3 regions of the Undibacterium sp. JH2W genome follow, and region 2 is predicted to be linked to each of the others. Evidence: predicted binding sites of a transcription regulator. Region 2 holds the regulator's gene; each other region holds the start of a gene.
The links. Region 2 encodes sigma-54, which starts transcription at its own class of promoters, with help from an activator protein. Its sites were predicted from a motif close to TGGCANGNAANCTGCTTT; they were not measured.

Region 1 (9,957 bases), on a different contig from region 2:
GTTTCATGCCACCAGAAATTTCGTTCGGGCGTTTTTTCTCGGCATGCGTCAGGCCCACCAGTGACAGAGCTTGCATGGTGCGCTTTTGCAATTTCGTCCCATTCTCGGTAGCACCAAACACACGCTCTACTGCCAGGAAGACATTTTCATAGCAAGTCAGCCAGGGCAACAAGGAATGATTCTGGAACACCACGCCGCGCTCTGGAGAAGGGCCGGAAATTTCCCTGTGTGCGCACAGCAAGGTACCGGAACTGGCATTAGTCAGGCCAGCGATCAGATTCAACAGCGTCGATTTGCCGCAACCAGAATGACCTATCAGTGTGATGAACTCTCCCTTTTTGACATTCAGGTTAATATCGCGCAATGCATGGAAACTGCCTTTCTTGGTATTGAAGACCATCTCTACCTGATTGATCTCTATGTACTTTTTGTCGATTTCATTCATGATCATGTCCCCACATCTTCATAAGTAAAGGCGCGTGCTATCGCCACCAGGATTTGCTCAAGTATCAACCCCACCATGCCGATGACGACGATGGCAATGATGATGTGTGGTACGTTCAGGTTATTCCATTCGTCCCACACCCAGAAGCCTATGCCTACGCCACCGGTCATCATTTCTGCCGCAACGATGACCAGCCAGGCCGTGCCTATCGCCAGCCTGACGCCCGTCAGCATATAGGGCAGAACCGAGGGCAGGAGAATACGGGTAATGATTTTCCATTCAGACAAATTGAGCACGCGGGCGACATTCATATAATCTTGCGGAACGCGCTGCACGCCTATCGCGGTATTGATAATCATGGGCCAGATAGAGCAGATAAAGATAGACCAGATCGCCGCCGGATGGGCAGACTTGAACACCAGCAAACCTATAGGCAGCCAGGCCAGTGGCGAGACAGGCTTCAACAGACTGATAATGGGGTTAAACATACCAGATAAAAATTTGAAGCGACCTATCAAAAACCCCAACGGTATACCCACTGCTGCAGCCAGACCAAAACCGACTGCCACACGTTTCAGGGACGCATAAATATTCCAGCCGATGCCCTGGTCATTTGGCCCTTTTTGATAAAAGGGATCAGAGAATACTTTGATGGCTTCCTGCAAAGTCAGCCAGGGTGAAGGAAAAGTCGTGTTCTTGATTGCGATGATTTCCCATATCAGTATCAGCATGCCAACACCAAACAAAGGCGGCAACACACTCAGGAAAAAAGGCCGGAACGAACGTAGTTTTTTTTCTTTTTTGGGTTTGATTTGCTTAACCACGTTTACTTCCTTCGTTGTCGTCGCAGCGCCGGCGGTATCGTCTGTTGCGGGCATTACACCATGTACCAGGGTATTCATCACAACTCCTTAGGCCTTGATTTTGAAAGAAGCTGCGTAGGCAACTGGGTTCTTGCCATCCCAGACCGTGCCGTCCATGAACTTGCTGCTACGCATGGGGTCTTTTGGTACAGATACCTTGACCATGGTCGCAGCGTCCTTGTAGATGTCAATGCGGTTAACCGCTTTTGCCACTGCCAGATAATCAGGATCGGCTTTCAGCAAACCCCAGCGTTTGTGCTGGGTCAGGAACCACATGCCATCCGAGAGATAAGGGAAATTCACCGCGCCATCATTAAAGAATTTCATGCAGTTAGGGTCGTCCCAGGTTTTGCCCAGACCATTTTGATAACGTCCCAGAATGCGCTGATTGATGACATCGACCGAGGTGTTTACATAGGATTTATCGGCTATGGTTTCTGCCATCCTGGTCTTGTTGGACAGCGATGCATCTATCCAGCGGCTGGCATCGAGGATAGCGGCCACAACTGCGCGTGCGGTGTTTGGATATTTCTGTACGAATTCAGAAGTCGTACCCAAAACTTTTTCCGGATGATCTTTCCAGATGTCCTGTGTCGTTGCTGCCGTAATACCTATGCCGTCTGCAATTGCCCTGTGGTTCCAGGGCTCGCCTACGCAATAACCATCCATATTACCGACCCGCATATTCGCCACCATTTGTGGTGGTGGCACGGTAATGACCTTGGCATCTTTCATGGGGTTGATGCCATGTGCAGCCAGCCAGTAATACAACCACATCGCATGGGTGCCGGTAGGGAAAGTCTGGGCAAAAGTATATTCGCGCTTATCGCTTTGCATGAGCTTGGCCAGACCGGCACCATCTACTGCGCCCTTCTCTGCCAGCTTCTTCGACAAGGTAATAGCCTGGCCGTTATTATTCAGCGTCATCAGCACGGCCATGTCTTTTTTATTACCGCCTACACCCAGTTGCACACCATAGATCAGGCCATACAGCACATGCGCAGCATCCAGCTCGCCATTGACCAGTTTGTCGCGCACGCTGGCCCAGGAAGATTCTTTGCTCGGGATAATCTTGATGCCGTATTTTTTATCAAAGCCAAGCACCGATGCCATAATCACAGAAGCACAATCAGTCAGGGGAATAAAACCTATGTGCACTTCTTCTTTTTCTGGTTTGTCTGATCCCGCTGCCCACACCCCACCAGTACTCAAGCCCATGATGCCTGCCCCGCTTGCCAGTGCAGCAGTTTGCAAGAAACTGCGACGTTTGAAATTAGGTTCATTTTCTTCCCGCGTCTTGATGAGATTATTAGAAATTTCCTGATTCGACATGTCCGCACTCCAGCTAAATTGATTTCTATAATGAAAAAAGGTGTCGTCCCACCACGGATAAACCGGATGGAAAGACACCTTTGTCTGGTGAGGTGACCGCCGTTAGTCAGACTCACATTTTTTCTTAAGCACCAGCGTTGGCACTTTCTTTAGCTTCAGCAATTGTCGTGCCAGCTCAAATTAAAGGACTCTTACCCTCAGGCCAGCATGGTGAAATAAAAATCCCTGAAAAACACCAACTGACGCGCACTTAAATGACGCAACGCACCATTTCCATGCGCAAAGCAGGTTCAGCCACCGAGCAAATCCGCCACATCCAACATGCGCTGCGCCAGATCCACCAGCTTCAGGTTCTTTTCCATGGCTTGCTTGCGCATTTTTTGATACGCCTCGTTTTCTGAAAAATGATGACGCTCCATCAGCAAACCCTTGGCACGTTCTATGGTTTTTCGCTCTTGCAGCTTGGCCTTGGTATCAGATAATTCACTACGCAGCTTTTGATCGGCATTGAAGCGCGCCATGGCAACGTCGAGCACAGGCTTGATGCGCTCAGACTGCAAGCCGGCAACCACGTAGGCCGAGACACCGGCTTCCATGGCCACTGCCATATTCGACTGGTTGCCATCTTCCGTGAACAAGACGATGGGGCGTGGCGCATCACGGGTCAGCATGACCATATGTTCTAATACATCACGCGAGTCAGATTCAGCATCAATAATGATCATGTCAGGCTGCAGTTGGGCGATGCGCTCGCTCATATAGATATCGCCAGGAATAACAGCGATGATGTTATAACCCGCTTGCAGCAAGCCTATACGCAAGGCGCGTGAGCGGGCCAGTTGCGCCTGGGCGTGCTCCTGCAACTCATCTTCGCGCTGGATGACCGTGTTCACCACCACTATCCGCAGACTGGGGGACACTGGTGTTGTCGCTTCGTCAGTATTTGCTTTGTCGCGCATTGATGGCCCATGCCAGATATAATTATGTTTACCAGTCATAGCAAGAATCACACCAATTCCCGGCCTGGGCTGCAAGCCACCAGTAGCTTGCATTCTTGCCATGCGTATGTAATCGGCTGGCCTTTCCCTTATTTAGAAACAGATATGATAGTTCTCGGCGTTGAATCCTCTTGTGACGAAACCGGTCTTGCCCTGTATGACACAGAGCGCGGCCTGCTTGCTCATGCCCTGCATTCGCAAATCACCATGCACCAGGAATATGGCGGTGTCGTGCCCGAACTGGCTTCACGCGACCATATACGCCGCGCCCTGCCCCTGCTGACCGAAGTATTGAGCAAGTCCAATCTGGACAAACAAGCCATAGATGCAATTGCCTATACCCAGGGACCAGGCTTGGCCGGTGCCTTGCTGGTGGGTGCCTCGGTTGCCTGTGGCCTGGGTATGGCACTGGATAAGCCTGTATTGGGTGTCCATCATCTGGAAGGCCATTTGCTATCACCCTTGCTGGCCAGCCAGCCACCTGAATTCCCCTTCATCGCCCTGCTGGTCTCTGGCGGCCATACCCAGTTAATGCGGGTGGATGGCGTCGGTCGTTACCAGCTACTGGGTGAAACCCTGGACGATGCTGCGGGTGAGGCTTTTGACAAGTCCGCCAAATTGCTGGGCCTGTCTTATCCAGGTGGCCCTGCGATTTCGCGCATGGCAGAATTTGGTGACCCGGCTGCTTACCAGTTCCCGCGCCCCATGCTGCATTCCAAGGACTTGAACTTCAGCTTCTCGGGCTTGAAGACAGCGGTACTGACGGTGGTCAAAAACCACCCTGCAAATATCTGCGAACAGGATAAAGCCAATATTGCCCGTGGCTTTGTCGATGCCATCGTCGCCGTGCTGACGGCCAAGTGCATCACAGCAATGAAGGAAAGTGGACTGAAACGTCTGGTGATTGCCGGTGGTGTCGGTGCCAACCTGCAATTGCGCGCCTCCTTAAATGCAGCGGCAGCAAAGAAGCGTTTTCAGGTATATTACCCAGAGTTGGAATTCTGTACCGATAATGGCGCGATGATTGCTTTTGCCGGTGCCATGCGCCTGAAAAACAATCCCAGCCTGGCGACCAGGGATTATGGCTTCAATGTCAGGCCGCGCTGGCCCCTCCAAGAGTTGGTTGCCGCCTGATCAGGATTCAGGCTGCGTGTCTATTGATAGATACCGCAACCAACAATGACATTCTCAAATTTTTCCACATACATGGACTTGGGCTCTATCTGCTTGGTAGTAGGATTAACGAATTTATAGTCCTGCCAGGCACGGCCCTTAGCTTTGACTAATTCTATACGCTCACGTATAAAAAATTTACCATCGACATCGGTCAGGTCCAGCATCTCCTTGCCTACCATCTTGGGATTGAGGTGGGCGAGATTTTTGCCATTCATATCGTACACAACCACATACAAGTCACGGTCCTGATACTGTCCATCCCGTTTATTGATGTCAGCTACGGTCGCATCAACACCATGCTTTTTCATTGCGTCGACGGCTTTTTGCACCATGGCCTTGGCTTCATTGGCACTACCATACTCTGCAGCCGAGGCTGGCATGCTCAAAAAACCTAACGCGAGAAAACTTGCCAACCATAGTTTTTGGAATCGCGTCAGCATAAGCAAACCCCTCATCATGATTAAAAAAGCATGTTTCTTTTTCAAGCATAAATGAGGGGTAGAGATTATTCTAGATTTATTTGCAATATTTAAGATTTAATTTTCTTTTCAGCTTTTGTCGCATCCTTTTTGCTTCCCAGGCGGCTTTCTTTACCTGCGATCAGATTCGCAATATTCTGGCTATGACGATACACCAGCAAGGCACTCATGATGGAGACAGCCAGCATTTTGACATCTGGACCGAATAGCAAACCATAATAGAAAGGCGCGAAAATCGCCGCGACCAGGGCCGCCAGGGAAGAATAGCGAAACGCAAATGCCACCATCATCCAGCTCACCAATGTGGCCACCCCCAGCCAGATATCTATGCCTATCAGAACACCCGCAGCTGTGGCCACGCCCTTGCCACCGACAAACTTGAAAAACACTGGCCACAGATGGCCTATGAACACAGCCAGAGCCACGATGGCAATACTGCTATCATCGAATTGAAATTGATTTTGAAACCGCATCGCCAGCCACACCGCCAACCAGCCTTTGAACGCGTCTCCCAATAAAGTCAACACTGCCGCAGCTTTATTCCCACTCCGCAAAACATTGGTGGCACCAGGATTTTTTGAGCCATAGGTGCGTGGATCCGCCAATCCAAATAATTTACTGACCACGACGGCGAAAGACAGTGAGCCCAGCAGATAAGCTGCCACTGCAGCCAAAATTGTATTCATCTTGTTCCTTAGTATTCATGGGGAAATGCCTGGCAAGTATAAGCCAGGCAAATAGCAAAGCAAGTATTCAGGGATTTCAAATCCTGGGACTATTCATCCAGGGCGCAATCCACGGGGCGTGCCTGCAACAGGCTGGGCAGCAAATCTGGTGCAATGCCGATCAGGTAACCGCGTTGACCGCCATTGATATAGATTTTCGACAGCGCCAGAATAGTGCGCTCCACATAAATGGGCATCGCCTTCTTAGTCCCAAAAGGGGAGGTCCCCCCGACCAGATAACCTGAATGCTTTTGCGCATTTTCTGGTTTACAGGGCTCTACCGATTTACAGCCAATTTGTCTCGCCAGGTTTTTGGTCGACACTTTTTTGTCACCATGCATGAGCACGATAAGAGGTTTGGCAGCTTCATCTTGCATTACCAGGGTTTTGACCACGCTATGTTCATCTACACCCAATTCCCGCGCCGACACCGCGGTTCCTCCATGCTCTTCATATGCATAGGGGTGCTCTGTAAATTCTGCTTTGTGCTTGCGCAGAAATTGTGTTGCCTGGGTTACCGATACATGTTCTTTCTTTGCCAAGTTACGCTCTCAAAAACAGGATGTTCTTCAAATTAAGTACGAATTATATCTTCTTATATCTTCTGAACATGCCAGGCTGTCATGCAAATCCAAGCTAAGTATGATTTTTCTTTTTACAGACAGAATCGAATTAAAGATAAGCAACCGTCTTATCACCCATCTTGATACTGACAGTACTTTAATGCTGTATTTTTCATTGAAGGGGCACTACAGCTGTAAATTCACTTGGCGAGAACTTCTGAGTTTGCGCAACATGACTCTTTCCCCAAGAGATTGTGGCACATCCATTACTGTCTACTCATGCATTCACGCAGTAAGTTATTATATTGCCAATATATAACCAAATTGAACAACATAAATCCAATTTCTTCAAGATACAAGATTGAAAATTAAAAACACACAAAACAATGTGAGGTAAATAGCAAAAATTTCGAATTCTCAAGCCTCAAATAATCATTTACAAAATTAAATATTTATTAAATACCCAATATTTTATTTCGTCGCAAGCCAGCAACAATCTTTAACATTCGAGTTACATTTCATTACATAATACCGCGCAAACCAGACGGTCTCTCTGGCGGTCTCTCTGGTTTTGCCTGAATGGTTTACACAAAATCTATAGGACCATTCAGTTAGCTCTATCGAGGGAAGGTCAGCTCGACGACATAAAAGCATAACGGGCTGATTTGACACCGATAAAATTAATAACAACTTAAGGTGGAAGTGAAAATATATGTACCTGAAAGAAAAGAAAGCTTCTCAATTGGTGCGTACGGCTCTGTGCATAATGGCAGGCTCCATGCTCACAATGAACGGTTATGCGCAAACCGTTTCGGAAGAACCAGCAAAACTGCAAAAGATTGAAATTACAGGTTCGAATATCAAACGTGTTCAAGCTGAAGGTGCCTCCCCAGTCCAGATCATTACCAGAGCTGAATTGGAAAAAACCGGTGCTACCAGCCTGTCTTCTGTCATACAAAATCTCTCATCAAACAATGTCGGTGCCTTGACAGGCGTCGAGTACAACGGCTTCTCCCCAGGTGCAACGACAGCGTCTTTGCGCGGTCTGGGTAGCGGTGCTACCCTGGTATTGGTCAATGGCCGCCGTGTTGCACAATACGGTATCACTGGCTTCCAGTCTCAATTTGCCAATCTGGATGCGATACCTGTTGGTGCAGTCGACCATATCGATATTTTGCTGGATGGTGCCTCCGCAATATACGGCTCAGAAGCGATCGCTGGCGTGATCAATATCTGGCTCAGGAAAGATTACACTTCTGGTGAAGTCAAAGTCAGCGGTGGCACTACCTCCAAGAGCAAAGCACAATCCAAAGACTTCAATATCTCCTACGGTATGGGCGATATCGCTGCTGACAAATTCAATGTGATGGGCTTTTTCGAACATCATGACTCTGATGCCTTGTCCATGCGTGACATCAATGCCTACAATAGCCAGGACTATCGTGGCTTTGGCATTACCAAAGGCGACCGCCGCACTCCCTATTCCGTACCTGGCAATGTCCTGGTCGGTAACGTGATTACTGCTTTACCAGGTTGTGATCCTGCCAACCTGGCACCGAATGGTCGCTGCCTTCTGGACCGTTTTGACTGGACAGACGCAGTTCCAAAGCGTGCCAATGATTCCATTTTCGTGCGCGGCGAATACCAGTTCAGCGCCAATCATAGCTTCTTCCTTGAAGCTGGCGTCACACAAATCAAAACCAATTTGCGTTTCGATCCACAGTTTTACGCTAATGATGACGCAGGCACTTTCACTGTAGCTGGCGGTAAAAACTACCTGCTGCGTACCGGTGACCTGGGTGGCCGCGCGGTAGATGTCAAAGACACAGAAACTCGCATCATTGGTGGCTTCAAAGGTACTGTAGGCAGCTGGGAGTACGACACAGCTGCAGGCTACTTGCTAAGTAAAGTGAATGTGGATCAACGTGGATTCATCATCACTGATCAAATGGAAGCTGCACTGGCAAATGGTACCTACGTGCCTGGTGCTGCCAACAACTCCGCTGCAGTGCGTGCAAAAATCTCTCCTACCTTAACCCGTAGTGGCGAAAACAAAACTTTGTTTGCAGACCTGAAAGTCAGCAACTCAGAATTATTTGAATTGCCAGGTGGTTATGCCGGTACTGCAGCAGGTATTGAATATCGCCGCGAATCCACCAGCGACGTAGATGACCAATACCTGCTGGATCAACGTGTCTACTCCATCGGCGGCTTGCCAAAATTACCATTCTCCAGCCGCAATGTTGCTTCTGCTTATGGTGAATTGAATCTGCCAGTCTTAAAATCACTGGAATTGTCTACCGCCCTGCGTGCAGATAATTACAGCGTAGGCGGTAATTCATTGACACCAAAATTTGGCGCAAAATGGAGCGTGCTCCCTACCGTGGTTTTGCGTGGCACGATTGCCAAAGGCTTCCGCGCACCAAACTTCCGTGAAATTTCGCCATCTGTCTCCGTTGGTTTCTACAATGGTCAGCAAGATCCGGTATTGTGCCAAACTGGCAATGAGCCAGATTGCAATATCTCTCTGAAAGCCAATATTTCTGGTAATACTGCACTGAAGGCAGAAAAATCTACCAGCAACACCGTCGGCATCGTCTGGGAACCGGTCAAAGACTATAGCGTCACTCTGGACTATTACAAAATAGAACGCCGTGATGAAATCAACTCTTTGGACATCACTTATCTGCTGTCAAATCAAAAAGACCCTAACTTCGCGAAATTCATCACCCGTGATAAAGGTGGTCATATCACTGAAGTAAGTCTGCCATACATCAATATCGGTAAAACGCAAGTCAGCGGTTTTGATCTGGATTTCAAGGGTAAACAAAATCTGGGCGAAAACGGCAAATTGAACTTCCGTTCAAAAATGTCACTGACCAGAGAATATCTGACAACACCATTCCCAGATAGCCCGACTGTAGATTACAACAAGACCTATAGCCAGCCTGAATTCCGTGGATCCCTGGCAGTAGGCTGGGAAAAAGGCCCATGGTCACACGAAATATCAGGTAACTATATCTCTGGCTATGATTACGTAGGTACACCAGCAGATAGCTGCAAGATCGACATCATTTATGGCGCTCCTGCTTCCTACTGCCGCGTAGCTGCAACAACTACCTGGGGTTGGTTCACAGGCTACAAAGGCTTCAAAAACGTGGAACTGGCATTGAACATCTCCAATCTGTTCGATACAAAACCACCATTTGATGCACGTAGCGCGCTGAATAATGGTTCATTCCCATACAACGCTAGCTATAACAGTCCATTTGGTCGTCGCTTCCAATTCTCTGTTAAATACGCATTCAAATAATCGTCAAGATTATTGAAAAAACAAGCAATATTGCATCCTTATAGCAAATATAGGATCAAATCT
Region 2 (9,957 bases):
TTCCATCGCTGCCTGCAATGCGCAGATAGGATCGATTTCAGTTACCCATACTTGTGCAGACAAAGCACGCATGGCTTGCGCAGAACCCTTGCCTACATCACCGTAACCGGCGATAACGGCGACCTTGCCAGCGATCATGACGTCAGTTGCACGCTTGATGCCATCGACCAGGGATTCGCGGCAACCATACAGGTTGTCGAACTTGGACTTGGTGACGGAATCATTGACGTTGATAGCCGGGAAAGCCAGTTTGCCATCTTTGTGCATCTGGTACAGACGATGTACACCTGTCGTTGTTTCTTCTGTCACGCCCTTGATTTCTGCCAGACGTTTGGAGTACCAGGTACCATCAATCGCCAGGTGTTTTTTGATCGCATTGAACAGGCAGATTTCTTCTTCTGAACCTGGATTGGCCAATACAGAAATATCTGTTTCAGCACGTGTACCCAGATGCAGCAACAAGGTGGCATCGCCGCCATCGTCAAGGATCATGTTGGAATAGCCGCCGTCTTTCCATTCGAAAATGCGGTGGGTGAAATCCCAGTATTCATCCAGGTTTTCGCCTTTGAAAGCAAACACTGGTGTGCCGCCAGCAGCAATCGCCGCGGCTGCGTGATCTTGTGTGGAGTAGATATTGCAAGATGCCCAGCGCACTTCTGCACCCAGGGCCAGCAGTGTTTCGATGAGCACAGCAGTCTGGATAGTCATGTGCAGGGAACCGGTGATACGCGCACCCTTCAGAGGCTGGGTAGCCGCGAATTCTTCACGGATCGCCATCAGGCCTGGCATTTCTGTTTCTGCAATGCGGATTTCCTTGCGGCCCCAGTCAGCCAGACTCAGGTCAGCAACGAAAAAATCTTGGGAAGTATTGGATGTGTTTGTTACGACGGCGTTCATCACGCCCTCCTTTCTGATGAAAAAAGTAACGTGAGCGCGGTTATGGATATCCCAAGCCTGGCAAAAACTCGTAGTTTTCGTCGCAACGCTCCTTGGAAGATTTGAAGTATAGCGCAGCTCAGGCATTTTTGCTGATTTCTTGCATTATCAAATAAATAAGCAAAGAAATCAGCAAAATCGCTGTCAGGGCTGGTTTTGCGGATGACTCAGTTGCTTTTCAAAGCAGACGGCCTCTGCCTTGCCTACATATTTGCCAAAATTGGGAATACGGTGATAACCGTGTTTTTCATAAAACGCAACAGCGCGCTGGTTGACCAGGCGGGTTTCCAGACGCAGCTTGTGGTAACCATATTCTTTGGCGGCATTTTCCAGATGTGTCAATACGGCAAGACCCACGCCTGCGACCTGGGCATACATACGCTTGACTTCTGCCACGCCTTCGCCCATGGGGCGGAAAGCGCCGCAGCCTATCGCCTTGCCTTCCGTATTACGTGCCAGCACGAATAGCGCACCAGGCACACGCACATCCTCTGCATCAAAGGATGAACGCCCGCAGCTACCAGTGATGGCAGCCAGGCGGACAGACAGTTCATCCAACAAAACCGCAGCCTCAGGCAAGCCTGGGTCTGCTGCGGCGATATAAAACTCATACATGCGAGTGAGCACCTGCCAGCCTGTCAATGCCCGTCGAAATTACAGACGGTAAACAGGAGCAAGCCGCTGTCCTGGATGATTTTTGAACCGCCCAGTTCAGGCAAATCTACAATGACGGCACCCTCTACTACGGTTGCGCCCAGACGCTCGAGCAATTTCTTGCCTGCCATCATGGTACCGCCAGTGGCAATCAGGTCATCGATGAGGACGACGCGGTCGCCTTTTTTGCAGGCGTCGGAATGCAGTTCTACTGTGGCGCTGCCGTATTCCAGCTCATACTGTTCGGACACGGTATGGAAAGGCAGTTTGCCTTTCTTGCGAATAGGCACAAAACCCAGGTTCAGCTCATAGGCCACCACAGAACCGATGATGAAGCCACGTGCGTCCAGGCCAGCCACGACGTCGAGCTTTTCATCCATGTAGCGGTGCACGAACATATCGATCAGTACGCGGAATACTTTAGGATTTTGCAACAAGGGGGTAATGTCGCGGAACATCACGCCTGCTTGTGGCCAGTTTTCCACCGTGCGTATATGTTGTTTAATGTATTCGGCCGGATTCAACATCGAGCATGTCCTTCAATTTTTAAAAATAACCCGCTATTTTAACAGCCGCTGCTCTGCTCTAGCGACTGCTTCGGAAGTTCCCCTGACAACGACCACATCACCATTCTGTAAAACAATGTCATCCAGATGATCCAGCCTGACTTTGCCACGCCGGACGGCATGAATATCGACTTCAAATTCTTGCAACTTCAGATCTGCCAAATGCAATCCCAGTGCGTTGGCTCGCTCGGTCAACACCACGGTATGCAGGCGTATCTGCATGTTTTCTGGACTATCGGTTGCATCGCTGGCACCATGGAAGAAACCCCGCAAGGATTCATAGCGCGCATCCCTGGCTGCCTGCACCCTGTGCACCACGCGGCGCAAAGGCACGCCCAGCATGACCAGGGCATGGGATGCCAGCATCAGGCTGCCTTCCATGAGTTCGGGCACGACTTCCGTCGCACCGGCCGCCCGGAGTTTATCCAGGTCCACGTCATCATGGCTGCGAACGATGACAGGCAGGCTGGGGTTCATTTCATTGACGAAATGCAAAACCTTGAGGGCAGATGCAGTACTGGTATACGTCACCACCAGCGCCGAAGCGCGGTTAACACCGGCAGCCAGCAGGCTTTCTCGCCTGGCGGCATCGCCATATGAGACATTGGCACCGGCAGTTTGCGCTTCCCGCACGCGGTCGGGGTCCAGATCCAGGGCGTGATAATCTATATTTTCTTCAGCCAGGATACGTGCCAGGCTTTGGCCGCTACGACCAAAACCAGCGATGATGACATGCTTCTTGGTCGTCATGGTGCGTGCGGCGATCTGTGTCAGTGCCAGCGATTGCATCATCCATTCATTGGCAGAGAATTTCATGACAATGGCATCTGACTTGGCCAGGATGAAAGGTGAGATCAGCATGGAAATCACCATGGATGCGAGTATCAATTGCACCAGCAAGGGATCAACCAGTTGCAGACCACCCGCCTGATTCAATAAAACGAAACCAAATTCACCCGCCTGCGCCAGTCCCAAACCTGTGCGCAGGGCAACACTGGTGGAATTACCAAAAACCTTGGCCAATGCGGCAATAAGAACAAACTTCAACAAGACCGGTCCGGTCAGCAACAGCAATACCAGCCAAAAATGTTCAAATACCAGATGCACATTGAGCAGCATGCCCACGGTAATAAAGAACAAGCCCAGCAAGACATCGCGAAAGGGCTTGATATCCTCTTCCACCTGATGCCGGTATTCAGTTTCAGAAATCAGCATGCCTGCGACGAATGCCCCCAGCGCCATGGACAGGCCAGCCTTCTCGGTCAGCCAGGCAGCGCCCAGGGTAATGAACAAGAGGTTCAGCATGAACAACTCTTGCGAGCGCCGCTTGACAACGATATGAAACCAGGCGCGCATGAGCTTTTGCCCGACCACCAGCAATAACACCAGCACCAGCACAGCCTTGCCACTGGCCCAGGCCAGGGTTTGCATCAAGTCTGGCGATTTTGAAGCCAGGGCTGGCACCAGGATCAGCAGCGGCACCACAGCCAGATCCTGGAACAACAGCACACTGATGATTTGCCGCCCATGCAGGCTTTCCAATTCCAGTCTCTCTGTGAGCATTTTGGAGACGATGGCGGTGGAGGACATGGCCAGCGCGCCACCGAGAGCAAATGAGGCTTCCCAGCTGATCTGGAACAATTGCGGCAACCAGCGGCTGGCAGCCCAGCCAAATACCATGCTGGTAAAGATGGTGACCAGCACTTGCGCCATGCCAAGACCAAACACTGCCTTGCGCATGGCCATGAGTTTGGAAAGCGAGAACTCCAGCCCTATCGAAAACATCAGGAAAACCACGCCGAATTCGGCCAGTTCATGGGTGACTGCACCATCCTCGGCCACGCCAAAACCATGCGGCCCGATGAAAATACCTACCACCAGATAACCCAGCATGGGCGGTAGCTGCAACATGCGGAATGCGACCACGCCCAATACGGCAGCGGCCAACAATAATAGTGTAGTGTCTAGACCTGTCATGCTGCCTATTATTGCCGATTTATAGACCTGCCATCCTGCTTTTGGGCAAACATTATTCATTACGTTACAACTGGCAAAGTTTTTGCTTTGAGGATTTCGTTTATACTTCCGGCATGAATGAACTGAATGCACCTTTAACTTTTGAACAACAAGCCAAGGCCAGCACGGCCCTCGCTGCGCAACGCGCCCTGAAACTGGCATGTGAAACCCTGCAAATCGAGGCCGATGCCTTGCTGGCACTGCAAAAGCGCCTGGGCAATGGTGATGCTGCCGGTTTTTCCCAGGCAGTCAGCATGTTGTTGGCATGCCACGGTAGGGTCGTGGTATCTGGCATAGGCAAGTCTGGTCACATTGCCCGCAAAATAGCTGCGACCTTTGCCTCGACTGGCACGCCCTCGTTTTTTGTCCATCCGGCAGAAGCTGCGCATGGCGACCTCGGCATGGTGACTTCGCAGGATGTATTTATTGCGATTTCCTATTCCGGCGAGGCGGCGGAACTGATGTCCATCCTGCCCATCATCAAACGCCTGGGTGTGAAACTGATCGCTATGACGGGCAACCCTGAATCCAGCCTGGGCAAACTGGCGGATATTCATCTGAACCTGCATGTCGATAAAGAAGCCTGCCCGCTGAACCTGGCACCAACGGCCAGCACAACGGTCACCCTGGCGCTGGGTGATGCCCTCGCTGTGGCCGTGCTGGATGCACGTGGCTTTCGCGAAGAAGACTTTGCCCGCTCCCACCCTGGCGGCTCACTTGGCCGCCGCCTGCTGACGCATGTCAGGGATGTCATGCGGGTTGATGAAGCCATACCGCAAGTCGGCCCGGAAACCAGCCTGAAGACTGCGCTGCTGGAAATTACCAAAAAAGGCATGGCGATGACCGCCGTGGTGGATGAACAGCAGCAGGTGCTTGGTATATTCACCGACGGCGACTTGCGCCGCCTGATGGATGGCACCCGCGACTTTACCCAATTACGCATTGCCGATGTCATGAACCATAGCCCGCGTCGCATACGTCCGGAACAATTGGCGGTAGAAGCCGTCGAAGTCATGGAAACTTACCGCATCAACCAGTTACTGGTCGCCGACGACCAGGGCAAGCTGGTAGGTGCCTTACATATACATGACTTGACCAGGGCCAAGGTGATTTGATGGATATAGCGATAGCAACAACAAGGGCCAGCCAGGTCAGATTAATGATCTTTGATGTGGATGGCATACTGACCGACGGCAGCCTGTATTTTGGGCCCGAAGGTGAAATGATGAAGTGCTTTAATGTGCTGGATGGTCAGGGCATCAAGCTCTTGCAACAGGCTGGCATCATCACGGCCATCATCAGTGCGAGGCAATCAGCCATCGTCAGCAAGCGTGCCGCGGATCTGGGTATCAGCCATGTCTGCCAGGGCATTCATGACAAGAAAACTGCCTTCCTGGATTTGCTGGCAAAACTGGATATCCCTGCAGAAGCCTGTGGTTTTATCGGTGATGATGTCATCGACTTGCCCATACTGACGCGTGTGGGTTTTGCTGCCAGCGTGCCAAATGCGCATGCAGAAGTGCAACAGCGCGTGCTCTACATCACCAGGGCCAGCGGCGGCCAGGGCGCAGCACGCGAAGTTTGCGATTTCATCCTGCGAGCCCAGGGCAAATATGAACAGGCTCTACAAGCATATCTGACATGAAATCCCATTTGACCATAGACCGCTTCCGCATCTGGCTGGCCGTGATACTGCTGGGCATACTGACCCTGGGCACCATCTGGGTCATGGAAGTCATACGTCGTAATGGCGACGATGAACAAAACCGCAGCTCAGCCAGATCAGCACCGGATTACTATGTAGAGAAATTCAATTTCATCCGTTTGTCGAATAATGGCAAGGCCAATTACCATATTACTGGTGACAGCCTGGTACACCTGCCACGTAACGACAATATAGAAATCAAACATCCGCAGATCAACAGCTTTGATCAGGACCGTCCCCCCTTGCACCTGCGTGCCGACCTGGCCGTGGTATCGCAAAAATCCAATGTCATCACACCCAAGCGTGAGCATGATGAAGTGCATTTATATGACAATGTCAGCATGGAAAGGCCCGAAGGCCTGAGTTCACAATTCGTCCATGTGGAATCGGAGTATCTATTGCTGTTGCCAGATGATGATATCGTCAAGACCGATAAACCCATCACCATCACCACCGGTAAATCGACATCGACCGCAACCGGCATGCTGGCCAATAACTCTACCCAACACCTGGCCCTGTTAAGCAAAGTCCGCATCGCGCTCAAGAAGCGTGAAGCGGTGAATGCAGTTAAAACCAAATAATTGAGAAAGCGATCATTTATATGACACTTACTAAATTCGGCATTACCCATTTATTCAGCCTCGCCTGCCTGGGCCTGGTCAGTGCAACTGCATATGCAGAAAAAGCCGACAGCAACAAGGAAACCGTCATCGAAGCTGGTTATGGCGAGAGCGATGGCAAGACCAGTGTGCGCAGATTATCCAAGGGTGTCGCCCTGGTGCGTGGCACCCTGAATGTCAAGGCAGAAAATGCCGTCGTCACTGAGGCGCCAAATGGCGATCAATTTGTAGTACTGACTGGTGGCAGCAACCGCAAGGTTACATTTCGCCAAAAGCGCGATGGCGGGCCTGATCTGTGGGTAGATGGCGAAGCTGAACGTGCGGAATACAATCAAAGCACGGAAATCGTCAAATTCTTTTCCAAGGCCAAGGTACGCTATCTGGAAGGCAGTAAAGTCACCCAGGAACAGGCTGGCGAATACCTGTCTTATGACAGCAAGAACGAAGTGTTTGTAGGCACCAACTCCACCAGTGGTCAGTTTGTAGAAGGCTCGGGCAGCCTGAAAATCATCTTGCAACCAAAACCAGAAAAACAGGCTAATTAAGATGACAGCACAGTCAGGCAGCACCTTGCTGGTCAAGGGTTTGCAAAAACGTTATGGTGCACGCCAGGTCGTGCGTGATGTTTCCCTGCTATTGAAAAGTGGTGAAGTGGTGGGTTTGCTGGGGCCGAATGGCGCAGGCAAAACCACGTCTTTCTACATGATCGTCGGCCTGGTGCCTTCCGACGCTGGCGATATCATTATCGATGATGTCAATATCTCGCAATTGCCTATCCATGAGCGCGCCGTGCTCGGCCTGTCTTACCTGCCGCAGGAAGCTTCGGTGTTCCGCAAGCTGACAGTAGAAGACAATATCCGCGCAGTACTGGAATTGCAAAAAGACAGCGATGGTAAATTCCTCGGCAGCAAGAAAATCGAGCAAAGGCTGAATGCCTTACTGGCAGATTTGCAAATAGAAAAAATACGTGAGAGCCAGGCTTTGTCACTCTCAGGTGGTGAACGCCGCCGCGTCGAGATTGCCCGTGCACTGGCAACCAATCCACGCTTTGTCTTGCTGGATGAACCCTTTGCCGGTGTTGATCCTATCGCGGTCATCGAAATCCAGCGCATCGTCCGCTTCCTCAAGGAGCGTGGCATAGGCGTACTGATCACCGATCATAACGTCCGCGAAACCCTGGGTATCTGCGATCACGCTTACATCATCAATCAAGGCGCGGTACTTGCCAGTGGCAAGCCTGACGACATCATACAAAATGAATCTGTACGTCGCGTTTATCTCGGAGAACACTTCCGGATGTGACGGGAATCATCATGAAACAAAGCCTGCAACTACGTACTTCACAACATCTGGCCTTAACGCCGCAATTGCAGCAATCAATACGATTATTGCAGTTATCGACTTTGGAATTGCATCAGGAGCTGGAGACGCTGCTGACCGATAATCCCATGCTGGAACGCGTCGATGATCCACTCGACCATGCCGTGCGCCTGCTGGCCGATGGCGCCATCAATACAACGAGTACCTCGGCTGATGCAGGCATGGAAGTGCCTGCACAAAGAGAAGAAAGCGATAAATCCACCGAGCCAGCCGCCGCCGATGCCGAAACTGTCATCAGCAATGACAGCACCACTTCCAGCGAAGAAGACTGGGGCTTTGATGATGTACAGCATGGCAGCAAGTCTGGTGATGATGAAGATGGCCGCCCGCAACTGGGTGCCGCCCACATCACCCTGCGTGAACATCTGCTTGAGCAAATGCGCCTGAACCTGCGTGAGCCGCGTGACCGTGCCTTAGTCGAGCTGATGATAGATGCGCTCGACAATAACGGTTACCTGACCGAAACCCTGGATGAAATACATGCCAGTTTGCCATTGGAACTCTGTGTAGAGGCAGAAGAACTAGCCTTTGCCCTGAATATGCTGCAAAGCTTTGACCCGGCAGGTGTTGGTGCGCGCAGCCCTTCAGAATGCCTGGCCCTGCAAATCAGGCGCATGCCCAAAGTGGCTTTTGTCACGCGCAGGCTGGCGTTGCAAATTGTTGAAACACAACTGGCTTTATTTGCACAGAGAGATTTCACCAAACTCAAGAAAATCCTCGATTGCGATGATGAAGATTTGCGCGATGCACAAACCATCATACGCCTGTGCCAGCCACGGCCTGGCATTGCCTTTGCCGCCGATGAATCAGATTATGTCGTGCCAGATGTGATCGTCAGAAAATCTGGCAATGGCTGGCAAGTCATGCTGAATCAGGATGTCATGCCCAGGCTGCGAGTGAGCAGCGTGTATGCCAACATCATGAAGCAAAACCGCGGTGAAGCTGGCCTTGGTGCGCAATTGCAGGAAGCTCGCTGGCTCATCAAAAATATGCGGCAGCGCTTTGATACTATTTTGCGCGTTGCACAAGCGATAGTTGAAAGGCAACGCAATTTTTTCACCCATGGTGCTGTTGCCATGCGCCCCCTTGTTTTGCGCGAAATTGCTGATACACTAGGATTACACGAGAGCACTATCTCACGTGTGACAACCCAAAAATACATGTTGACCCCACATGGCATGTTTGAGTTGAAGTACTTTTTCGGCAGCCATGTCGCGACGGAAACAGGGGGTGAAGCATCTTCCACCGCGATACGTGCACTCATCAAGCAGTTGATAGGAGCAGAAGACCAGAAAAGCCCACTCTCTGATAGCAAAATTGCAGACATGCTGGGTGAACAGGGCATGGTAATTGCCCGACGGACAGTTGCCAAATACCGTGAAGCCCTGAAAATCCCCCCAGTCAGTTTGCGTAAATCTTTGTAAGTAGTCCTTGTAATCACGGTTTGAATTGCTATATATGATTTAGCTCAAGGCAAATAAATGCCAAGAGTGTATCGTTACAGCAAGCAACATCACTATAGGAGCACAGTATGAATCTCACCATCAGTGGACACCACGTCGAAGTAACTCCTGCAATTCGTGAATATGTACATACCAAACTAGAACGTATCAGGCGACATTTCGACCAGGTCATTGATATCGCCGTCATCCTGACGGTGGACAAGCTCCGGGAAAAGGAAAAACGACACAAAGCCGACATTAATTTGCATATCAGCGGTAAAGATATTCACGTTGAAAGCCTGGCACATGATCTATATGCAGCAATTGATGCCCTGGTAGATAAACTGGATCGTCAGGTCATCAAGCACAAAGATAAAATGCAAGACCATCAGCACGACGCCATCAAGCACATACCTGACCCGGCATCGGCTTCATAAGACCCCAGTCCTTGCCCTAACAGGGTTGTGGACATCCAAAACAAGGACGCTAAAGGCGTCCTTTTTGTTGGGTGAGTGGTTTCTTGTAGGTCTCGTTTCTGACATTTCAAATAAATTATTTACTTTTATTGCTGTTTGTCACATACGTCGCTCAACAAGCTGCGAGTTAGTTGATTCACGGCATTTGTATTAACGTCATTC
Region 3 (9,957 bases), on a different contig from region 2:
GGCAGGAAAAATACTTCGCTGCGCAAATGCCTGCCCAGATACAAGGCTTCCCCCTCGTCGCCTTGCGCCCTGGTGTCGGCGACCCAATCAATTTCATGCTGAGTCCGCACCCCGCCGGCATGGGCATTTGCCGTGAGCAGACAACATACAACTAACAGGCAAGCTGACAAGAGGTGGCTAAAGCTTTGCTTCAAAATGGGTCCAGATGATAGGGGAAAAGGGAGAGGGGTAGTATGCCATTGCAGGGCTGCATACTCAAAGTTTACGGCACTATTTTTGCAGGGAACGATGTTGGGCTTATCTCATACCAGGGTGGCTTATTGTAATATGAGCATCAATGCAGTGCTGGCAAAATAGCTTGCTCAGGCTTGTCGGCGGCAAGGGATGCGTACAGCATGTTGTGCACTCCCACACTTATAGTCAACTTTATTTAAAGGCTGCGATGAAAGTATCTTCCTTCGTGATTTTAGTATCAAGTATGTTTTTGCTGCAACCAGTGCTGGCGGCAGATGAGATGGCAGCGCGGGTAGATAAAATCGCCCAGGCGCGCGTCAGCAGTGGCGCTATCCCCGGCCTGGTGCTTGCCCGCATCTCGGGCCAGGAACAAACAGTGCAGGGCTATGGCCTGGTCTCGAATGGCAAAGCAGCAGCACATCAGCCAGATGCCAGTACGGTATTTGAAATTGGCTCTGTCAGTAAAACCTTCACTGCCTTATTGCTGGCGGATATGCAGGTACGTGGCCAGCTCAAGCTGGATGATACAGTGGCCAGCCTGCTGCCGGGATATGAGATACCGCAATACCAGGGGCGGGCCATCAGCTTGCTGGATTTGGCGACCCAGACCTCGGGCTTGCCACGCCTGCCTGCCAATCTCATGCCCAGGCAGGTGGACAATCCCTATGCTGACTATACCGAAAATAATTTACGTGATTTCTTGCGTAGCTACCAATTGACACGTGCCCCAGGTAGCAAGTATGAGTATTCAAATCTGGGCTTTGGCTTGCTGGGCCATGCCCTGTCGGTGCGGGCAGGCAAGTCGTATAGCGAATTGCTGCAAGAACGCATTACCACTCCCCTGGGCATGCCAGATACCGGTATCAGCCTGACAGCCGCCATGCAAGCCAGGCTGGCAACTGGTCATGATGGCCATGGCAAGCCAGTGGCTAACTGGGATTTCACCACGCTGGCGGGGGCTGGGGCCGTGCGCTCGAATGCGCAAGACATGCTGCGCTATGTCAGGGCGCATATGCAAGGGGCAACTCTTAATACACCAGCAGGCTTGCAACTGGTACAGCAGCCGCAACGCCCTACTGGGATGCCGGGTTTGCAGATAGGGCTGGCCTGGCATGTGCAGGCTGTGCGTGGGCAAACCCTGGTCTGGCACAATGGCATGACAGGCGGCTATGCCTCTTTTGTCGGCTTTACCGCAGATGGCCAGCGTGGTGTGGTGGTGCTGGCCAATGCCAGTGTCAATGTTGACGATATAGGCATGGCAGCCTTGTTGCCAGCCGCGCCTGAGACTGAGGTCAGCCAAGCTGGCCAAACCAGCGAAGCTCGCCTGTCAGCGCAAGCAATGGCGGAATATGTTGGGCACTATCAACTCGCCCCCGGCGTCAGCCTGAATATCAGTGCCGGGCCTGAGGGTTTGCTGGCGCAAGTGACAGGACAGTCACAAGCACCGGTATTCCAGCGCAAGAAAGATGAATTTTTTTATAAAGTCGTCGAAGCCAGCCTGCATTTCGAACGTGATGCGCAAGGCAAAATCCAGTCTCTGAGCCTGCATCAGGATGGCCGTGTCATGCCTGCCCCGCGCATGAGTACTACTGTGCCTGAGTCTGTCCAGCGGGTGGCAATACAGCTTCCAGCCGAGCAGCTTCAGGCTTACACGGGCAGCTATACCCTGGCACCAGGCTTCAAGTTGCAGGTGACAGCAGAAGCAGGGCAATTATATGTGCAAGCCACGGCACAGGGGCGCAACCCGGTGTTTGCCCAGGCACGCGATGAGTTTTTCTATAAGGGCCTGGACGCGCAACTGAGCTTCCAGCGTCAGCCAGATGGCAAAATAACAGGGCTAGTCTTGCATCAGAATGGCCGTGATCTCCGCGGTCCAAGGGACGCAGATTAAGCTTGTCATTGCTTGCCAGGATCAGGCTGAATAAATAAGAGCCTGGCAAGCTCTATGCTCCCATGCCTGCTTCAGCGGGACATGTATAGCATGCACTTGTATCATGTTTTGATGATGATAGACATAGATCGCGGAAATCAGCCTGTCTGATCTGCAAGTTTCTTTTTTCCAGGCGTCATCATCATTCGGTAACCAGCAGCTCCTATGATCAGGACTGCAGCAATGATCCATTCAGAAGCCAGATTCTCCATGATCAATTTTTTGTCGCTAGTGATGCCCAGCAGTTGCATGACGAACACACTCAGAAACCTGAGTGCAATCATAGGCAGTATCCACATCAGGCGATGCCCTTTACCTGCAATCAATAGCGACAGCACACATCCCAGCAGCACGGGCAGAACACCGCACAAAATAAAAAGACTGGCGATGAAATTGCCTGCACCACTACCCATGAATTTACCTGAAAAAGAAAACTGGCAATCAGTGTAGCATCCACCGCGGGTAAGACCAGCACCAACCAAGCTGGCGGGACAAAACCGCTACCCTGTCAAATGCGCAAAGCAGAGTCAGATAGCCAGGAGGGTAGACCAAGGCAGGGGCAGGTCAAGGAAGGGGCTGGCCAGGCGTGCCGTGGAAAGATATATTTTTAACGGCGTGGAGCGCGCGCACCTACTTTTTGCGGCACTTCACGCACAGCGCACATGCACTTCACACGCCTGAGCTAAGCTGGGGCATCTCCACAAGCTGCCATTTGGTCACGTTTATCTATGTCTTCACTGCTGGCCCATGTCGCCGCTGGCCTGACGCTACATTTTTGCCGTAGAGAGCAACAGGCCAGGCGATGGCATGCCAGCATGGCTTTGCCAGTTTTGCTGGCGATCGCCCCTGACTTTGACTATTTTGGTATCTGGTTTTTACATCTGCGCTATGCCCAGCGCTATACCCATTCACTCTTGTTTTGCCTGTTGTTGAGTAGCCTGGTCTACTTGTTGGCAAAGCGCTGCTGGCCCACATGGAATGCCAGACCCGGTTTTTTGGTCTTGTCATTGGCAGCCAGTTCTCATTTGTTACTCGATATGCTGGTAGGCCGCGCACTGCCCTTGATGTGGCCATTTGTGGATAATGAATTCTTCCTGCCGTTGGCATTCTTGCCGGGGGCCTCGCATACTGGCATCATCAGTTATGCGTTCTGGCGCAATTTATTCATGGAGACAGGCCTGCTCTTGCCTATACTGGCGGCCATGCTGTTGCTGAGGCACCGCTGGACGCTAAGGGCTTATCTGCCCGAGATTTTGCTGGTGCTGGCCATGTGGTCAGGTTTGGTTTGTGCAGCTGGAAAAATGCTGTACACCTGATCTTTATCAGATGTACCGTGATTCATGGTGAGGCTGCAAAAAATGCCGATCAAAGAGGCTATCCTGTTCTGCAATACACCCTCAGGCCAGGAGCATGCTCTACTGCATTCAGCATGGCTTGCGCTTGCTACTTTATCAGAGTAAAGGAAGTCTGAAGGAATGACAGGCAAAAAAATACCCTTCACGTGGAAGGGTATTTTTTTTACTTAAAGCAAAACTCAATAATCAGCAACCGCCAGCACCAGTTTTCAGGCCGCGATTACCATCGCAGATAGTGCTGGTACCCAAAGTCCAGCCCATGTTAGCTTGGTTGGTAACTGTGGTCGCTGTCAGAGTACCTACCAATTGTGTAGTATCGCTAGTACTTATTGTTGCAGTAGAAGTGAAAATCACTTGACCAGCGGACAGTGCAGGAATAGCTGCCATGAACTTGGTCGTTGCAACAACGGGAATACCATTGCTACCTGTTGTTGAGCAATTATCCCAAACACCATTTTCACCTTGTACGCACAAAGACATGCTTTTCAAAGTGCTTTCGATCTCAGCCCTTGCACCAGCAGCGCGGGTACGGGATGTGTAATCAGAGTATTGAGGAATAGCGATCGCTGCCAGGATACCGATAATTGCAACAACAATCATCAATTCTATCAATGTAAAGCCGCGTTGCAGTCGTTTAGGAATAGATTTCATTTTCAGTATGAGTAAAAGATTAAAAGTATAACTTCAACAATATTAACTTATTTGCAAATATCATGCAAAAGCTTATTAAATTTCAAAGATGATAATTTGGCAGTAAAAAGTAATGGCATTTGAATGATTTGCCTATAGAAATCATCAGAAACTGCAGGCGACTGGCAAAGAGAAATTGTAAAAGTATGTCAAATGTAATGTGAAATTATAAAGGTTTCTAATAAAGAATGTTAATTGTGTGAAAAAATATTTCGAAAATATTGATGAAACGATCTGTTTGAGCTTGATTGAAGCAGCGCGCTGATTGGTACTGAAACTTGAATTAGCTTGCTGCATATTTTGCAAGTCTTGCGGTGCAAATTATCCTATTTATCTTGTAGAGTGGGGACAGGAGTGATAGCCGTAGCATTTTCAGGGATAGTCGACGCGGGCACTTGCCTTAATGTACTAAGCCATCTTTGCTTGAAAAATCTAGCTAATGAGACTGGTGCGCACAGTGCACCCTGCAAATTTACCCGCCTCATCCATGCAGCACGCAGATTTGCCGAACTGGATTCAGGCAATCTTCATCCGCAGTTCTCATGCCTGCTTTGCGAGCTTGCCTGGATCGTCGTTTAGTAAAAATCATAAACATCATCCAAATATAAAACTGGAATTGCACGTCCGCCCATAGAGCGGTATATATACAAACTGCAGTTTCCTAATCAAAGTGCAGATGACGGTGATCTCGGTCATTGTGCTTGAATACCACCACCCAGTCAGAGGGAGACAAAAACTGGTAAGTGCAACATGTGCAGTCAAACCTAAACTACTTATATCACTATGCATGCGACAAATACAAAAACACAATGGGGACAATTTTTACCGCTGGTGACAGTGTTCTTCTTCTGGGGCTTTGTGGCCGCCAGCAATGACATTCTCATCCCCGTCTTCAAGCAAGCCTTTCACCTTAGCCAGGAGCAAAGCCAGCTGGTTTCTCTGGCTTTTTATGTGGCTTATACCGTGGGTTCGCTTATCTATTTGGCGGTTTCACGCTTTATCGGCGTCGATCTGGTCAATAAACTGGGTTACAAGAATGGGTTGGCGCTGGGCTTGCTGATTTCTGCCGCGGGCACGCTGCTATTCTTGCCAGCAGCGAATAGCGGGTCTTTCCCTTTGATGTTGTCAGGCTTGTTTATCGTAGGCCTGGGATTTTCACTGCAGCAGACTGCCGCCAATCCTCTGGCGATTGCCCTGGGGTCGTCTGAAACAGGTTCGCAAAGGCTGACCCTGGCAGGTGGGGTGAATAACTTTGGTACGACCATAGGCCCGCTCATCGTCAGTTTCGCCATCTTTGGTGCACCGACCAGCATGAACCGGCAGCTCAGTATAGAAAGCGTCAAATTTCCCTATCTGATGCTGGGCGCAGCCTTTTTGCTGGTGGCTATCCTGTTGAAATTTTCCTCCCTGCCAGATAGACCTGCGATACAGAGCAGTGAAGATGCCGGGCATGCCTCGGGCAGGCAATCGGCACTGCAATTCCCGCAACTGCTGATGGGCATGCTGGCTATTTTTGTATATGTGGGTGTGGAAGTGTCGACTGCCAGCAACCTGCCTGCCTATATGGAAAGCAAGCTGGGTTTGCAAACCAAGGATGTTGCACCGTTTATTTCGCTTTACTGGGCCAGCCTGATGATAGGGCGCTGGACCGGCGCGGTTGAGGCCTTTGATGTGCAGGCAGGGCTGAGCAAGTTACTCAAGTTCCTGGCACCTTATCTGGCTTTCAGCGTGTTTTTGCTGGTGAACGCAATAGCCCAGCATGAACTCAGTCATTTTTATGTGTATGCCGCCATCGTGCTGATCCTGATTGCGGCTGACATGATGAGCCAGGGTAACCCTGCCAAAATGCTGGGCATCTTTTCTCTCCTGGGCATCGCAGGCCTGGTCATAGGCATGAGTACCACGGGCATGGTCAGTATCTATGCCTTCACCAGCATAGGCTTGTTTTGCAGCACCCTGTGGCCCTGTATTTTCACGCTGGCGATCAGTGGGCTGGGCAAGCATACAGGTCAGGGCAGCAATTACCTGATCATGATGATCATGGGCGGCGGCATAGTCAGCTGGCTGCAAGGATTTGTGGCGGACAAAATCGGCATACAAATGAGTTATCTGGTGGGCGTAGTCTGTTTTGCTTACCTAGCCTTCTACGCCTGGAAAGTGCAGGGCATCTTGCGCGCGCAGGGTATCAAACTGGGTAAAACTGGCACAGCAGCACACTGATATCCTCAGACTTGACTTGCATGGCGCGCCCTATCTGGCGCGCCATTTTTTTGTGCGCTGCAGTGCCAGGCCCGAGGTGCATCCTGAGTGAGCGAAACTATCGAATAATCCATCTTTTTGCCAGCTTGTTTACTAAAATTAATAAACTAAGACTATTTGCCAGCAGTTGATTGACCCTCAATTTTGCCACCTGTATAAAAGAGTTACTCTGAGAAGTACAGCATTTTACGGTAAATGATGGTGTGTAAAAAATAGCCTGACCGTTTATTAAACCTGTCATCAAGGATAGATCAGCAGTAGTCTTGCATGAGATTTTAAGCGGGATTGATAAACGCAAAAAAAGTAACAAGCACTATTCGTAAAATTAGGCGCAATGAACAAGATAAATGCCCACTTTCCAGAAATGGAAACTGACTTAACCAGCAAGGAGTTCACGGCATGAGTGTGACCATACGCGATATTGCACAGGCGACTGGACTGTCGATAGGTACGGTGTCACGCGCCTTGAAGAACCAGGGCGGGCTGACTGAAGAAACGCGTGTGCGCGTCAGCAAAGTCGCCCGTGAGCTGGGCTATGACTTTGGCAATCTCAAACAGGGCAGGATCAGGCGCATCGTTTTTCTCTTGCACCGCCAGCACAATACCTTGTCCAGCAGCCCGTTTTTTTCCCCTGTGCTGCATGGTGCCGAAGAAGCCTGTCGCAGGGAGGGTATTGCCCTTTCCTTTGTAGCGATAGGCCCTTCAGAACCTGTGATGGAGCAGATACGCCTGCACCAGCCTGATGCGATCTTGTGTGCCGGTTTTTTTGAGCCCGAGCTGCTGCAAGCCCTGCTGCACACCAGCAAGCCCATCGTGCTGGTGGACATGCGTTTGCGCGGTTATACCTCGATCAATCCCGACAACCGGCTCGGTGGTTTTCTGGCGACCCGTCATTTGATACAGACAGGCCGCAAACGCATCGCCATGATCTCGGGATCGATGGCGCACTTCAGTATCCAGGAGCGGGCACGCGGTTTTCGTCAGGCGCTGTATGAATCCAAGACCCTGGCAGACCCCAGCCTGGAAGTCAGTATCCCTGACCCCAGTGATATTGAAGGTGGTGTACGCGAAGCCATGCGCGAACTGCTGAGTCTCAGCCGCCCGCCAGACGCCGTATTTTGCTACAACGATAGCGCCGCCCTGACTGCGCTGCACTACTGTCTTGATCTCGGCATGAAAGTGCCGCATGACATTGCCATTGTCGGCTTTGACGATATCAGTGCTGCCGCCAAGTCGATTCCACCTCTGAGCAGCATACGGGTGAACAAGGAAGCACTCGGCGCTACCGGTGTAGATTTGCTGATACGCAAACAGACCGATGACATCGTAGAGAAAACCCTGGCTGTTGAATTGATCGTACGCGAAAGCAGTTGTGACGATTAGCAGCAAAGAAAGTTTATCCGTAAAAATTTTTGGCCCTTATTGACCACCACCCATATCCGTATGCATCCCTTTCCTGACTTCAAATCCATTTCTGTGCTGACTGAGCATATCAGTGACACGCTGAATTTCTACTATCCGCGCAGCATAGATAGCAGTGGCGGCTTTTATCACTACTTCAAGGACAATGGCAGTATTTATGATAGCCATAGCCGTCATCTGGTCAGCAGCACGCGCTTTGTTTTTGTGTATGCGATGGCTTACCGTCATTTTGACAATCCGGCCTATCTGCAGCAAGTCAGGCATGGTGTCGATTTCTTGCGCCAGGTGCACCGCGACCCGGTAACTGGTGGCTATGCCTGGCAATTGCGCTGGGAAAATGCCAGCAAGACCGTCATCGATGGCGATAATCATTGCTATGGCCTGGCCTTCGTCATGCTGGCCTATGCCCATGCCCTGATGGCTGGCGTCGCCGAAGCACGCGACTATCTCGATGAAACCATGGCCTTGATGGAAAGTCGTTTCTGGGAACCACAACATGGTCTGTATGCCGACCAGGCCAGTGCGGACTGGCAGCAGCTGGACAGCTATCGCGGCCAGAATGCCAATATGCACGCCTGCGAAGCCTTGCTGGCCGCCTATGAGGCAACCGGTGAGCTGCACTTCTTGCATCGCGCAGAAACTGTGGCACATAACATCACCCAGCGCCAGGCCGCGCTGGCTGCTGGCATGATCTGGGAACACTACGATGCCAACTGGAACATAGACTGGAACTACAATCTCGAGGACAAGGCCAATTTGTTCCGCCCCTGGGGATTCCAGCCCGGGCATTTTACTGAATGGTCCAAGTTATTGCTGCAACTGGAAAGCCACGCCCAGCATCTGCAACACGACCATGCATGGCTATTGCCTACCGCCGAAACCCTGTTCCAGAAAGCCCTGCAATTTGCCTGGGATGAGCAATACGGCGGCATCTGCTATGGCTTTGCTCCCGATGGCAGCATCTGCGATGGCGATAAATATTTCTGGGTGCAGGCAGAATCCATGGCTGCCGCTGCCTTGCTGGCGAAGCGCACTGGCAAGCAAAGCTATTGGGATAGTTATGAGCATCTGTGGCAATACAGCTGGCAACACATGATAGATCACGAGTATGGTGCCTGGTACAGAATTTTATCGCGTGAAAATCACAAGCTCAGCGATGAAAAAAGCCCGGCTGGTAAAGTCGATTATCACACCATGGGTGCCTGTTATGAAATCCTGCGCGTCTTGAAGGAGGCACAACATGGCAGCTGAATTCCCCCTCATGCTGAGTGCCGGTGAAGCCCTGACTGACATGATAGCCTGCGGCCATGGTCAATGGCGCAGCGTGGTTGGCGGCTCAACCTGGAATGTCGCCCGCAGCATGGCCAAGCTGGGTTTGGCAACCGGCTTCGCTGGTGCAGTCAGCCAGGACTTGTTTGGGCAGGAACTGGTACGCGCCAGTGCCGATGCTGGGCTGGATCTGCGCCTGCTGCAGCAATACGATCGCCCACCCTTACTGGCAATCGTCGGCGAAAGCACGCCACCCAGTTATTTCTTTATAGGCAGTGATAGTGCGGACCTGCATTTTGATCCCGAGCAGCTGCCAGCAGGCTGGAGTTCACGCTTGCAATGGGCGCACTTTGGCGGCATCAGCCTGGCCCGCCAGCCTTTGGCTGGCAAACTCCTGGGCCTGGCCCGCCAGTTGAAAGCGCAAGGTGTGCGGATTAGTTACGACCCTAATTTTCGTAACAATATGCATGCTGACTATGACCCCATCCTGCATGAAATGGCGCAACTGGCAGACCTGATCAAGGTGTCTGACGATGACCTGCGTGGCCTGTTCCGTTGCCCGGATGCCGATTGGGCATTCACGCAATTGCGCGCCATTAATCCTGCTGCCACCGTCTTGTACACCCGAGGGGAGCTGGGCGCGTCGCTGCATATGGGTGAACTGGCATGGCAGGCCGATGCCTTGAAGGTGGCAGTCGCCGACACCATAGGCGCGGGTGATGCCAGCATCGCCGGCTTGCTCTACAGCCTGAGCATGCATGCTGACAGAGAGCCGCGCAGTCACCTGCGTTTTGCTCT

Region 1: ACO0LC_RS09385 (ANTAR domain-containing response regulator) is a predicted target of sigma-54. The motif match lies at 3,637-3,654, and genes of this name have one in related genera.
Region 3: ACO0LC_RS19010 (pilin) is a predicted target of sigma-54. The motif match lies at 4,221-4,238, and genes of this name have one in related genera.

The regions. Positions count from the first base shown of each region.
Region 1 is NZ_JBMPOT010000005.1:316,070-326,026, forward strand. Features, by position in the region: gene ACO0LC_RS09370 (ABC transporter ATP-binding protein) at 1-445, opposite strand, end outside; gene ntrB (nitrate ABC transporter permease) at 448-1,347, opposite strand; gene ACO0LC_RS09380 (CmpA/NrtA family ABC transporter substrate-binding protein) at 1,357-2,526, opposite strand; gene ACO0LC_RS09385 (ANTAR domain-containing response regulator) at 2,931-3,599, opposite strand; gene tsaD (tRNA (adenosine(37)-N6)-threonylcarbamoyltransferase complex transferase subunit TsaD) at 3,744-4,772, shown strand; gene ACO0LC_RS09395 (cache domain-containing protein) at 4,793-5,254, opposite strand; gene plsY (glycerol-3-phosphate 1-O-acyltransferase PlsY) at 5,344-5,979, opposite strand; gene ybaK (Cys-tRNA(Pro) deacylase) at 6,069-6,560, opposite strand; gene ACO0LC_RS09410 (TonB-dependent receptor plug domain-containing protein) at 7,360-9,894, shown strand.
Region 2 is NZ_JBMPOT010000026.1:46,541-56,497, forward strand. Features, by position in the region: gene ahcY (adenosylhomocysteinase) at 1-897, opposite strand, end outside; S-adenosyl-L-homocysteine riboswitch at 923-997, opposite strand; gene ACO0LC_RS26665 (GNAT family N-acetyltransferase) at 1,081-1,551, opposite strand; gene ACO0LC_RS26670 (adenine phosphoribosyltransferase) at 1,575-2,117, opposite strand; gene ACO0LC_RS26675 (monovalent cation:proton antiporter-2 (CPA2) family protein) at 2,151-4,133, opposite strand; gene ACO0LC_RS26680 (KpsF/GutQ family sugar-phosphate isomerase) at 4,247-5,287, shown strand; gene ACO0LC_RS26685 (KdsC family phosphatase) at 5,287-5,817, shown strand; gene lptC (LPS export ABC transporter periplasmic protein LptC) at 5,814-6,458, shown strand; gene lptA (lipopolysaccharide transport periplasmic protein LptA) at 6,479-7,042, shown strand; gene lptB (LPS export ABC transporter ATP-binding protein) at 7,044-7,799, shown strand; gene ACO0LC_RS26705 (RNA polymerase factor sigma-54) at 7,811-9,301, shown strand; gene hpf (ribosome hibernation-promoting factor, HPF/YfiA family) at 9,409-9,756, shown strand.
Region 3 is NZ_JBMPOT010000012.1:131,025-140,981, reverse strand. Features, by position in the region: gene ACO0LC_RS19030 (DUF6585 family protein) at 1-194, opposite strand, end outside; gene ACO0LC_RS19025 (serine hydrolase) at 479-2,125, shown strand; gene ACO0LC_RS19020 (hypothetical protein) at 2,263-2,577, opposite strand; gene ACO0LC_RS19015 (metal-dependent hydrolase) at 2,893-3,480, shown strand; gene ACO0LC_RS19010 (pilin) at 3,706-4,170, opposite strand; gene ACO0LC_RS19005 (MFS transporter) at 4,993-6,429, shown strand; gene ACO0LC_RS19000 (LacI family DNA-binding transcriptional regulator) at 6,868-7,851, shown strand; gene ACO0LC_RS18995 (AGE family epimerase/isomerase) at 7,912-9,141, shown strand; gene ACO0LC_RS18990 (carbohydrate kinase family protein) at 9,131-9,957, shown strand, end outside.